Regions from separate parts of the Ruegeria sp. N10 genome, predicted to be linked through region 1. Evidence: riboswitches for the same ligand, from Rfam matches in the RefSeq annotation. Region 1 holds a riboswitch; the other holds the start of a gene.
The links. A riboswitch is a leader RNA that binds a small molecule or an ion and turns the genes downstream of it on or off. The one in region 1 is predicted to bind cobalamin.

Region 2: it holds a riboswitch for cobalamin, as region 1 does, so the genes downstream of both, ACR0JI_RS00320 (DUF1636 family protein) here and ACR0JI_RS18785 (hypothetical protein) in region 1, are expected to answer to the same signal.

What each region holds. Positions count from the first base shown of each region.
Region 1 is NZ_JBQFLY010000019.1:7,372-13,287, forward strand. It holds gene ACR0JI_RS18770 (YbaB/EbfC family nucleoid-associated protein) at 1-354, opposite strand; gene ACR0JI_RS18775 (DNA polymerase III subunit gamma/tau) at 544-2,307, opposite strand; gene ACR0JI_RS18780 (protein-tyrosine phosphatase family protein) at 2,480-2,992, shown strand; gene ACR0JI_RS18785 (hypothetical protein) at 2,984-3,391, opposite strand; cobalamin riboswitch at 3,483-3,701, opposite strand; gene ACR0JI_RS18790 (alpha/beta hydrolase family protein) at 3,835-4,692, shown strand; gene rsgA (ribosome small subunit-dependent GTPase A) at 4,729-5,757, opposite strand; RNA gene ffs (signal recognition particle sRNA small type) at 5,916-5,916, opposite strand, start outside.
Region 2 is NZ_JBQFLY010000001.1:65,338-71,253, reverse strand. It holds gene ACR0JI_RS00340 (TolC family outer membrane protein) at 1-962, opposite strand, end outside; gene ACR0JI_RS00335 (protein-L-isoaspartate O-methyltransferase family protein) at 1,057-1,710, opposite strand; tRNA gene ACR0JI_RS00330 (tRNA-Cys) at 1,935-2,008, shown strand; gene ACR0JI_RS00325 (NAD(P)-dependent oxidoreductase) at 2,186-3,181, opposite strand; cobalamin riboswitch at 3,284-3,488, shown strand; gene ACR0JI_RS00320 (DUF1636 family protein) at 3,583-3,957, shown strand; gene cobW (cobalamin biosynthesis protein CobW) at 3,962-5,017, shown strand; gene cobN (cobaltochelatase subunit CobN) at 5,021-5,916, shown strand, end outside.

The DNA of each region.
Region 1 (5,916 bases):
TCAGAACGGTAGCTTGATGTCCTTCGGCAGGCCCATGCTTTCGGTCAGCTTGCCCATCTCTTCCTGTGAACGTTCGGCAGCTTTGGCCTGAGCGTCCTTGATGGCGGCCAGGATCAGGTCTTCGACCACTTCCTTGTCGTCGCCGTTGAAGATCGACGGATCGATGTCCAGCCCCTTGAGTTCACCCTTGGCTGTGGCCGTTGCCTTGACCAGCCCCGCACCGGATTCGCCGACAACCATCATGTTGTTCAGCTCTTCCTGCATTTCGGTCATCTTGGTTTGCAGGTCTTGTGCGGATTTCATCATCTTGGCCATGTCGCCCAGTCCGCCAAGCCCGCCGAGTCCTTTCAGCATCAGTCGTCTCCTGTGTTTCTGTTTGGTTCTAAATACGGACCGCAGGCAGGCGGCACAAGAGGTCTCCCGCCTGTCCAGATCAGAGCGTCGCCGACCGATCAGTCATGCGCCTGCATTCCCACCCTCAGTTGTATCGTGGAGGGGCGTGAGTATGCCGGTTTCTTGAAACTTGGACCCACAAGCTTAGGGCTAATCCTCTTCGAAGGGGTCCCATTCATCTTCGACTTCGGGAAGGGCCTCGGTCTCAACCTTGGCGGCGCGCTGTTCAGGTGTTTCGATCCTAATGATCTTTGCCTTGGGGAATTGCGTCAGCACGGCCTGAACCAGCGGGTGTTCTTCGGCCTCGGCTTTCAGGGCCAGCTCGGCCCGGTCCCGCACTTCCGCGATGGTCGCGGCATCCCCGTCCGAGACAATGGAGACGGCCCATCGATTGCCGGTCCAGCGTTGCAGGGCAGAGCCCAATCGCGACGCCAGATCCGACGGTGCCTGAGGTGTCGGGGTGAATTCGATCCGGCCGGGCTGGTACGACACAAGGCGCACGCCGCTTTCCACCTCGACAAGCAGTTTCACATCGCGGTTTGTGCGGATCAGTTCCACCACATGCCCGAAGGTTGGATAGCGGGCCAGGGCCGTCTGTGCATCCTGCGACAGTGCGGCAACCGGTGCGCCACCCGCTCCGCGCGGGGGCGATGTATAAGCAGGCGGCGGGGTCGCGTTGGATTGCGTTGCCACCGGGGCCTGTCGCGACATTGACATGCCTCCGCCCGGCCCGCCGGGAGGCGGAGGTGGGGTGTCTTGCAGCCGTTTGATCAGTTCTTCGGGGCTGGGCAAATCAGCGACATGCGTCAGCCGGATAACAGCCATTTCGGCGGCCATCATCGCGTTGGGCGCGGCAGAGACTTCCTCCAGCGCCTTCAGCAGCATTTGCCACATCCGGGTCAGAACCCGCATCGGCAAGGCCTCGGCCATGTGCTGGCCCCGTGTGCGTTCGTCGGGGGAAACCGTCGGGTCCTGGGCCGCGTCAGGTGTGATCTTTACGACGGACACCCAATGCGTGATTTCGGCCAGATCGCGCAGCACGGCCAGAGGGTCTGCGCCTTCCGCATATTGACCGCTCAGTTCAGTGAGCGCCCCTGCCGCGTCACCGCGCAGGATCATGTCCATCAGGTCCAGAACCCGTCCACGATCGGCCAGACCCAGCATCGCACGGACCTGATCTGCCGTCGTCTCACCGGCCCCGTGCGAGATTGCCTGATCGAGCAATGAGGTCGCGTCGCGGGCCGACCCTTCTGCAGCGCGGGTGATCAGCGCCAGTGCGTCGTCGGCAATCTGCGCGCCCTCGGCCCCGGCGATCTTGCGCAGCAGACCGATCATGTCTTCGGGCTCAATCCGGCGCAGGTCAAAGCGCTGACACCGCGACAGAACCGTGACCGGCACTTTGCGAATCTCGGTGGTCGCGAAGATGAATTTCACATGTGCGGGCGGTTCCTCGAGCGTCTTGAGCAGCGCGTTGAATGCGCTGGTCGAGAGCATGTGAACCTCGTCGATGATGTAGATCTTGTAGCGCGCGCTGGCGGCGCGATAGCGGACACTGTCGATGATCTCGCGGATATCGTTGACGCCGGTACGGCTGGCCGCATCCATTTCCATCACATCGACATGGCGACCTTCCATGATTGCGACGCAATGCTCGCACTGACCGCAAGGCTCTGTTGTCGGCCCTCCGGTTCCATCCGGTCCAATGCAGTTCATGCCCTTGGCGATGATCCGCGCCGTGGTGGTTTTTCCCGTTCCGCGAATGCCGGTCATGATAAAGGCCTGCGCAATCCGGTCGGCCTCAAAAGCGTTTTTTAGGGTGCGCACCATAGCATCTTGACCCACCAGGTCGGCAAAGGTTTCCGGGCGGTATTTGCGGGCGAGAACCTGATAGGCGGGGCTGGGCGTGTCTGTCATGTCTACTCGCTCGGATTCGGTGCTTCGGCACAGCGTAGTGGCGGCGGCAGTCCGCGTCCACTGTGGGGCGAGATGATTTTTTGTTTCAGAAACGGACTGGTTTCCAACTAAACTGGACCAGCGGATTTAATGACTCATTTTGTAAAGAGTACCTTGGGGGAGGACGCACTTCATGTCGCAGCTGGTCATTTTTGCTCTGCAGGTCGGAGGCGGAACGCTTGCCCTTACTTCAATGCCAGGGCGTGGCGGGGATTACGCCACCGATCTGGATACGATTGCGGCGTGGAAACCAGGCCTTGTGATTTCAATGACGACGGATGTCGAAATGCTTCAGGATGGCGCGCAGCACTTTGGCAGTGACATCCAAAGCCGGGCCAGCCGGTGGGTTCACCTGCCGATCGAAGATTTTGGAGCACCGACGCAAGCGGTTCGGAAGGCCTGGCCAGAGGTCAGCGCCACGGCCCGACACGCACTGTCGGGCGGTGGCCGGGTCCTTGTACACTGCCGTGGGGGGTGTGGCAGATCCGGGATGATTGTTCTGCGACTGATGGTTGAATGCGGTGAACGCGCCAGCGACGCACTGGACCGCTTGCGGGCCGTGCGCCCCTGCGCTGTCGAAACCGATGCGCAGCTGGCCTGGGCGTCCCGGATCACCCCGGCACAGGTGGAAGTGGGATCAAGCTGAAAGCTGCTGTGGCGCGTAGCCGGTTTTTTGGGGGCGGATCGTCGAAACCTCGATCATGGCGCAAGGCAGGTTCGCGATGGTGCCCGAGGGCAGCGTGCTGAATGTAGGTCCAAAGATCAAATCAGCATAGGCATCCAGATCCCGAGTTGCCGTGTCAGGGTGTGTTCCACAGAAAATGCGAACGCTGCCGGATCGCGCTCTGATCGTTGCCATGCACCCTTCTGCGCAATGTGACAGCGCGCTGCTGCCTTCAAATTCGAAATCCTCGCTGGTGGCCGAAACCGCCTGCGCCATGGCTTCCGAAATCGAGCGGGCCAGTCGCGCCAAAGCCGGGCAGGTTTTCCCTGTCCGCTGGCACACCGTTGCGCTGTATTCGTGTGATTTTGTCTTCCAGATCATCCTGCGCCCTCCGCGCGTGGTGGGCTGGAATATTGGGGCAGGTGGGACAGCATTTCGCCGTCAGGACCTGCCCGGACACCCCGCCCGAGTTTCGGTTTCAGTTCCGATGGCAGGTCTCCTGACTTGCGGGTCATTGCTCTGCCGACCTTCCCAGCCCATAGGCCAGTGGTATTTCGGCATTGCTTACCGCTTACAGTTGCGGGGGCAGTCGCGGACTTGGTTGATGTCTGTGTGACCAGACAAACCGCACCGTGTTCCCTTTTCATCCCGACCTCTTGTAGGGGCCGGAAACCATCACACAACCGCTAGCGTCTGATCGCGTTCCGAGTCAAGCCGATCTTTAGGCCGGACGTTTGGTCATGCTGGATGCGGATTATGTTCCGGCCTAGTGTCGTCGGCATTGAAGGCAGGCAAACCGATTGTTTCAGTGAAAGCCGGGGATCATGTTGGATACGGAACAGACGGTGTTGATCGAAGATTTCAGCTTTCCGTCAGGGTCCGTGACCTTGTCGGCGCGGTTGTACCGGCCTGTGGGTGAGCCGGAAACCGTTGTTGTGCTGAACAGTGCTACAGGTGTGCCGCGTGACTATTATCGCCATTTTGCGCGATGGCTGACTACCAAGCGGGGGATGGCTTGCCTGACCTATGACTATCGGGACTACGGGCTTTCGTTGGTCGGCCGCCTGAAAGACGCGCGTGCAACAATGGCGGATTGGGCGTTGATCGATATGCCTGCGGCACGGGCCGAGATGCGCAGGCGGTTTCCAAAGGCGCAGCACTGGACCATTGGTCATTCGGTCGGTGCGATGCTGGGGCCGGTGCAGCCGGATATCAATCAGATCGACCGTATGATCTGTGTGTGTTCGGGGCTGGTGACTTTGAAAGATCACCCATGGCCCTATCGGGGGTTGGCGGGGCTGTTCTGGTATGGCCATGCACCGCTGATGGTGCGGGTGCTTGGCTATCTGCCTGGCAAAGCAATCGGGTTTGGCTCGGACCTGCCAGCCTCGGTATACTGGCAATGGCGCAAATGGTGCACAGCTCCTCTTAGCTACGTTCCCGAGATCGGGCAGAATTTGCCTGATGCGCATTGGGGCAGTTCTGGAACACCTGTGGATCTGTTCACGTTCGAAGACGACCAGATGGTTCCGCCCGAGGCGGTTTGGCGCCTTGCCGATCTGTATGGCCCCGGGGCCAGACGCTACCTTCTGAAGCCTGCCGAATTTGGGCTGCCGGAGATTGGTCACATAGGCGCATTTGCCCGGCGCAATGCAGCGGTCTGGCCGCGCCTGATCGCCTGATCAGACGCGACGCAGGTTTTCCATAACACCTTGCAGCTATGGCCGTTTGCGAAGCTTCTTGTCCTGCATGACACCGCGGACCATCTTGCCGAACGCCTTGTCCCGCGCCCGCGATTGCGCAACGGTTTCCGAGTTTCGTTGATCTTCGCGCCGCAGCTTGCGCCAACGGTCCAGCCGCGCCGGATCAAGAACGCCTTTGCCGATTGCGTTCTGCACGGCACAGCCGGGCTCGGTCTCGTGCTGACAATCCGAAAAGCGGCAGCTTTGGCCAAGCTCTGTGATGTCCGAGAACACGTTGTCGATTCCGTTCTGAGCGTCCAGCAAACGCAATGCGCGCATTCCCGGCGTGTCGATCAGCCAGCCACCGTTACCCATCCGGTGCAACGCGCGCACCGTTGTCGTGTGCCTGCCCCGTGCGTCGTCTTCGCGAATTCCAGAGGTGGCGAGGTTTTGATCCGTCATGGCGTTGCTGAGCGTCGTTTTACCCACGCCCGACGACCCGACCAGCGCGCCGGTCTGGCCTTTGGGGCACCATGCCAGAACCTTTTCGATATCTGCCGGGTCCAGCGCATTGATCGCCAGTACCGACAAAAAAGGGTCCAGAGATTGCACTTGTCCCGAGAAACTGCCGGGGTCATCCGACTGGTCAGCTTTCGTCAGGACAACGACAGGATAACATCCGGCCTGATGTGCCAGCGCCAGATAACGTTCCAGCCGGGGCAGGTTGAAATCGGCGTTGCACGAGCTGACGATGAACAACACATCGACATTGGCTGCAATCAGTTGTGTTGCGGCACCTGTACCGGCAGCCCTGCGTTGCAGCAGGCTGCGCCGGTCCAGAATGTGACGCACGCGGTTTTCGGCGTCGGCAAGGACCCAATCCCCAACGGCATATGAACCGGTCGGATTATCCGGTGTCAGCAAAGGGATATCACCATCCGGGCTCAGCCCGATCAGACGGTCCCGATGTACCGATGCGATACGAAAGGGCGTGTCAGAAGGAAAAACCGCATGCTGCGCGGCAAAGTAAGAGGACCATCCCAGGTCCGAAAGCGTATAAGACATTTATCTGCCTGTTTTCAGAAACAGCAATGCCAACGGATGGCATGCGCGCATCCGCAGGTCGTGTGTTCAGGCAGTCCGGTGATTCCGGTGAATCAGAACCAGTCTGCCCGAAGGGTTTTCACTACAATCATAAAGCCCTCCTGTGGCTGTGGTTCACGA
Region 2 (5,916 bases), on a different contig from region 1:
TTTGCCGCCAACCGGCCACCTGCGTAGATGGGTTGATTGAAGTTCAGCGACACGGTCGCGTCGTTCACATAGTCATTATTGTCATAGCGCTCGGACACGCCTGCATCGGCATTCAGGCTGACATTCGGCCCAAGGTTGGCCCGCTGTTGCTGCACGACCAGATCGAACGCCCTGACCTGATGCTGTGCCGACAGAATGGCCGGGTGGTTGCGTTGCGCCAGGTTCACAGCTTCAGCTTCGGAACGCGGCAGATTGGGCAGGCTCGGCTGGCCAGCCGTTCGCCCCGGTGCCTTTCCGACCGCGTTCACGTATTCGGCCTGGGCAATGCTCAATTCACCGCGTGCCACAGCCAGATCCGCCTGAGAGCTTGCCAGCTGCGCTTCGGACAATGCGACGTCCGTCCGGGTTACTTCGCCCACTTCGAAGCGGTCATTCGACGCCCTAAGTTCCTCTGCCGACACATCCACGTTGTTCTGGCGGATCGCCACGGTCTCTTCCTGCAACAGGACGCCCAGATAGGCATTTGCTGCGCGGATAAGAACCTGTTGTTCGATATCGATCAGGGTTTGCCGGGTCGATAGCACCGTTTCCTGCGCCGACTGCTTGCCCAGCACCGACGCGCCGCCATCATACAAAAGCTGGCTCAGCGTCAGGCCCGAAAAGAACCGCGACGGCTCGTTTGTCGTCACGACGTTATTGACCCGCGAACGGGTGTAATCCTGGCTGACCTGCACGGTCCAGTTGATGATTGGCCGCAACGCAGAAAGCGCAATGGCCACATCTTCATCCGCCGCGCGCAGCAACGCCCGGTTCTGCTCAAGCAAACCACTGGTGTTATACGCGCCGATGAACGCATCCGTTATGTTGTCTGCCCACGCTGCACGCCCTGGCATCACGCTCATGGCAAGTCCTGCGGTCACAGCAAACGCCCTGACCAGCTTACCTGTCGCCGAACCACGCATACCAAAATCCTCTCAAACGAAATTACACTGCCCTACAGGCAGTTTGCGGCCTTCTTTTCAACTAATCAAGGCGATAGAAAAATCTATCGGCGGACTATAGCGAAAATGCACACTCTGCCGAAAAACCTTCCAGAACCGGCGCATGGGCATTGAACACATCACGCCAACTGACGCGACCACCGGTTTTTCGACCGATCCGCACGGTACCCAGGTTGCTGTTGACAAACAGACACACAATCCGACCGTGGTCCTTGAGCTGATCCAACAGGGCATCGGGCACCTGCTCGACACCGCCCTGCACCATGATCGCATCATAGGGGCCGTGTTCCGCCACACCCTGTTCCAACGCGCCGACGTGGATGATGGCGTTGTGCACGTCAGCCTCGGCCAAGAGGTTTTGCGCCTCGGCTGCAAGGGTTTCGTCGCATTCAACACCCACAACCAACTCAGCCATCCGTGCGGTGACAGCCGTGGAATATCCCATTGCCGGAGCGATATCGAGGACCATCTCATCCTTGGATATGTTCAGCACGTCCAGCATTTTAGCCAGGGTCCGCGGCTCCAGCATGCTGCGCCCTCCACCCAGATCAATCAGGCCGTCCACATAGGCCGCCTCGCGTTGAGAATCGGGTACGAAGCTTTCCCGCGGAACACTCAGCATAGCCTCAATGATCGGGAACTTGGTGACGTCAGAGGGGCGGATCTGTGTATCAACCATTGTGCGGCGCCGGGCTGCGAAGTCAGTCATTGGATATCTCGTCTCATTCCCAAAGATGTCGGGCTTGTGCCATATCCTGAACCTTCCAGCAACGCCCCTGTTGCCGCAACCTGAATCGTGATCACCTTCTTGGGCATGGACTTCGGCAAATTTCAGTCTTGCCGGCAAATTCGCACGCAATCCACTGGACGCCCCAGAGGAAAGCTGTTAAAAACCCAATCACACCACGGCAAGTATTTGATTTTACTTGAAAAGGCGAGTTGGCGGAGTGGTGACGCAGCGGATTGCAAATCCGTGTACACCGGTTCGATTCCGGTACTCGCCTCCAATCACATCAAAATCGCTGACTTAACCCCGCAGTACACGCGTGCGACGCTCGGTATTTCAAGACGTTCAAGGCCCGCGATTCTGTCGAATTGCGGGCCAGATATGGCGTGTTTTTCGGAACTCCTGCCTACCCCTGCTCGTTCAAGGGGCCCGATTTTGTCTGGTATGTGCTTTACGTTCAGGCGCGCCCTTGTGGCACAACCTCGTATCCCGGCTCCTCCGGCTCATCATCCGTCATTTCGGCAGGGAAGCCCGGGGCGGTGATATCCAGGCCAGTTGCCTCTTCCAGCCGCTTGATAATATTTGGTGAAAGCTCGCGTTCGCCATAGCGTGCGATACCATCGTTAAAGATATTGATCATCACCGGGTTTATTTCCAGCGGCACCCCGGCGCGGTCGGCGACCTCCTGAAACAGACCGATATCCTTCTTCACCAGATCCATGGTGAAGGAAATATCGCGCGACCCGTTCAAGATGACCTGACTTTCGGTTTCGTGCACGAAGGACGTGCCGGACGAGATTTTGATCGCCTCATAGGTCGTGTTCAGATCCATCCCCGCAGCCTTTGCCGTAACCAGTGCTTCGGCGCAGGTGATCAGGTTGGCGGTGGCAAGATAATTGGTCATCACTTTCAGCACCGAGGCCGAGCCCAGTTCGCCGGTGTGCAAAACCCGACGACCCATTGTCGTCAGGAACGGCAGAATTCGTTCAAACGTTTCCCGGTTACAGCCCGCAAAGATCGAGATATTGCCCGTCGCGGCACGGTGGCACCCGCCAGAAACCGGGCAATCGACGGCCGCACCGCCGCGCGATATGACTTCGGCACCTAGGCGTTTGACTTCGGCCTCGTCCGTGGTCGACATCTCCATCCAGATCTTGCCGGGGCCCACTTCGGGCAACATCTCCTGCATGACTGCGTCCGATGCTGCCGGAGACGGCAGACAGGTGATCACCGCATCGCAATCGCGCATCAACTGGGCGGGCCCCTCAGCCGCCTTTGCACCTTTGGCGACAAACTCGGCCACCAGATCCGCGTTCAGGTCATGCACAGTCAGATCAATGCCGTTGCGCAAAAGGGATCCCGAAAGCTTGCCGCCTACGTTACCCAGACCGATAAATCCCACTTTCATATGACGCATCTCCAAGTTCGTCGTTTTCCCGTCATGCGACCACATACCGAACACATTCTTCATGCCGCCGAACGACGCCTACAGGTCGCTTTTTTCTCCTTGGCTTATTTGTTGCGCGCGAACCGCTTGACAAGCGGGTCAGCGGTGCCGCATGTCCCTTTCGTTGGTGTCGGCGACAGCCGATGAAAAGGGAATGCGTCAACGGTTCATCCGCCAAGCGCAGCCGCCCCCGCGACCGTGACCGGAGAGGATGCCCAATGCCACTGGCCTGTGCCGGGAAGGCGGGACATCCGACAGAGCGACCGCTCTGGCATCCGCAAGCCGGGAGACCTGCCAACACCCGAAGTTGAAACCGGGCGGGGTGTTCCGGTGTCGGGTCCATGTGCAGACGTGGTGCCCGCATGAAACCCCGTCCCCCGCGAAGAGGATTTGGGGGGATGAGAGACATGACCGAGAACGCACCGGTAGAGCTACTGGTCTGCACGACTTGCCGCCGGGGTCTGCCCGTCGAGGATGACGCTGAGCGACCCGGCACATTGTTGCACAAGGCCCTGGAACAGGCTGTCCTGCCGGATGGTATCACTCTGAAACCGGTCGAATGCCTTTCGAACTGCGATCAGGGCTGTTCCATCGTTCTTCGGGGCGGGCCGGATCGCTGGACCTTTGTTTACGAGAATCTGAACGAAATCGATCACGTCGATGTCATCATCGATGGCGCGACTAAGTATCTGGCCACAGGCGATGGTCTGGTGAAATGGCGCGACCGTCCTGAACATTTCCGCAAAAATTGCGCCTCGCGCATTCCCCCGATTGGAGCCTGAGATCATGTCGAACCTTGAAAAACTCCCCGTCACTGTGATCACCGGCTTTCTGGGCTCGGGCAAAACCACGCTGGTGCGCCATCTGATGCAGAACCCGCAGGGCAAGCGCCTTGCGATTGTTGTTAACGAGTTTGGCGATGTGGGTGTTGATGGCGACATCCTGAAGTCCTGCGCGATTCCGGAATGCCCTGCGGAAAACATCATGGAACTGGCAAACGGCTGCATCTGCTGCACCGTGGCCGATGATTTCATCCCGACCATCGAGGCGCTGATGGCGCTGGAACCGCGCCCGGATCACATTTTGATCGAAACATCCGGCCTTGCACTGCCCAAACCGCTGCTGAAAGCGTTTGATTGGCCTGATATCCGTTCGAAGATCACCGTTGATGGCGTTATTGCGCTGGCCGATGCCGAGGCCGTGGCCGCCGGTCGCTTTGCTCCGAACGTTGAAGCGGTGGATGCCCAACGGCTGGCTGATGACTCGATCAACCACGAAACACCCTTGTCCGAGGTGTTCGAGGATCAGATCTCGTGCGCGGATATCATCCTGCTGACCAAGCCCGATCTGGCAGGTCCCGAAGGTGTCGCGAAAGCTAAACAGATCATCGCCGCTGAGGCGCCGCGCCCGCTTCCCGTCGTCGAGGTTGCCGAGGGTGTCGTCGACGTTCGTGTCGTGCTTGGCCTTGAGGCTGCCGCCGAAGATGACATGGACGCGCGCCCGTCACATCACGATGGCCATCACGATCATGAGCATGACGATTTCGAAAGCATCATCGTCGAGTTGCCGGAACAGACCGACCCGGCGGAACTGGTTGCCAGGATTGAACGTCTGGCAACTGAGCTGAATATCCTGCGCGTCAAAGGCTATGCCGCCGTCACTGGCAAACCGATGCGCCTGCTGGTTCAGGCTGTCGGCGTACGGGTTCGTCACCAATACGACCGCCCGTGGGAGCCCGGTGAAGAGCGCCGCTCGCGCCTGGTCGTCATTGCCGAACATGACGACATCAAAGAGGCTGAGATCCGTGATATCCTAGTGGGTGTGACCGAGGTTGCCGAGTAAGTCATGCACGTCGTCTTTCGCGAAAGCCACGGGCTCGAGGAAACCGAGACCCCAACCGATCTGGGCCAAAGCCCGGCTGATCTGGTTGTACTGTCCTTTTCCGACAGTGACCTGGGCGCTTTCGCGGCGGGCTGGCATCGCGGCGGCGGACCTGAGGGGCGGATGCCAACCTTGCGACTGGCCAATCTTGCAGCATTGAAACACCCACTGTCCGTCGACACCTATGTTGAACAGACACTTGAAGGCGCAAAGGGCATCCTGATCCGTCTGATCGGTGGCGTGCCCTATTGGTCTTACGGGTTGCAACAGGTTCTGGCACTGGCACAGGCCAAAGGCATCGCGCTGGCCGTTTTACCGGCGGATGGGCGCGAAGACACTCGGTTGGATGAGTATTCGACCCTGCCCCTCTCGACCCTGCGGCGGCTGGCACATCTGTGTGATACCGGCGGAGAAGTCGCCGCGCAGGCCGCATTGGCACAGATGGCGTTAGCAGCAGGGCTTTATGCCGGCCCGGTGATGGGCGCGAAAACCCTGCCCGAATGCGGTGCGTGGTGCCCGGAACAGGGTGTCATCCCGGTGGATTGCGCGTTCGTGAACGATGCTAAACGCATTCTCGTAACCTTCTACCGCGCTTATCTGACATCAGCAGACACAGCCCCGGTCGCGGCCCTGATCCGCAGCCTGCGCGCCCGCGGGCTCCAGGCGGTGGGTTTGTTCGCCCCGTCGCTCAAGGCCCCGGCCGCTGCCAACTGGCTCAGGGAACAGGTCGTTGCCCTGAGACCATCGGCCATCATCAACGCCACTTCATTCTCGGGAAAGGGCGCGTCTGGCACGTCGCCTTTGGACGCGGCGGATGTGCCGGTGTTTCAGGTCGCCCTCGCCACCTCGCGACGCAAGGC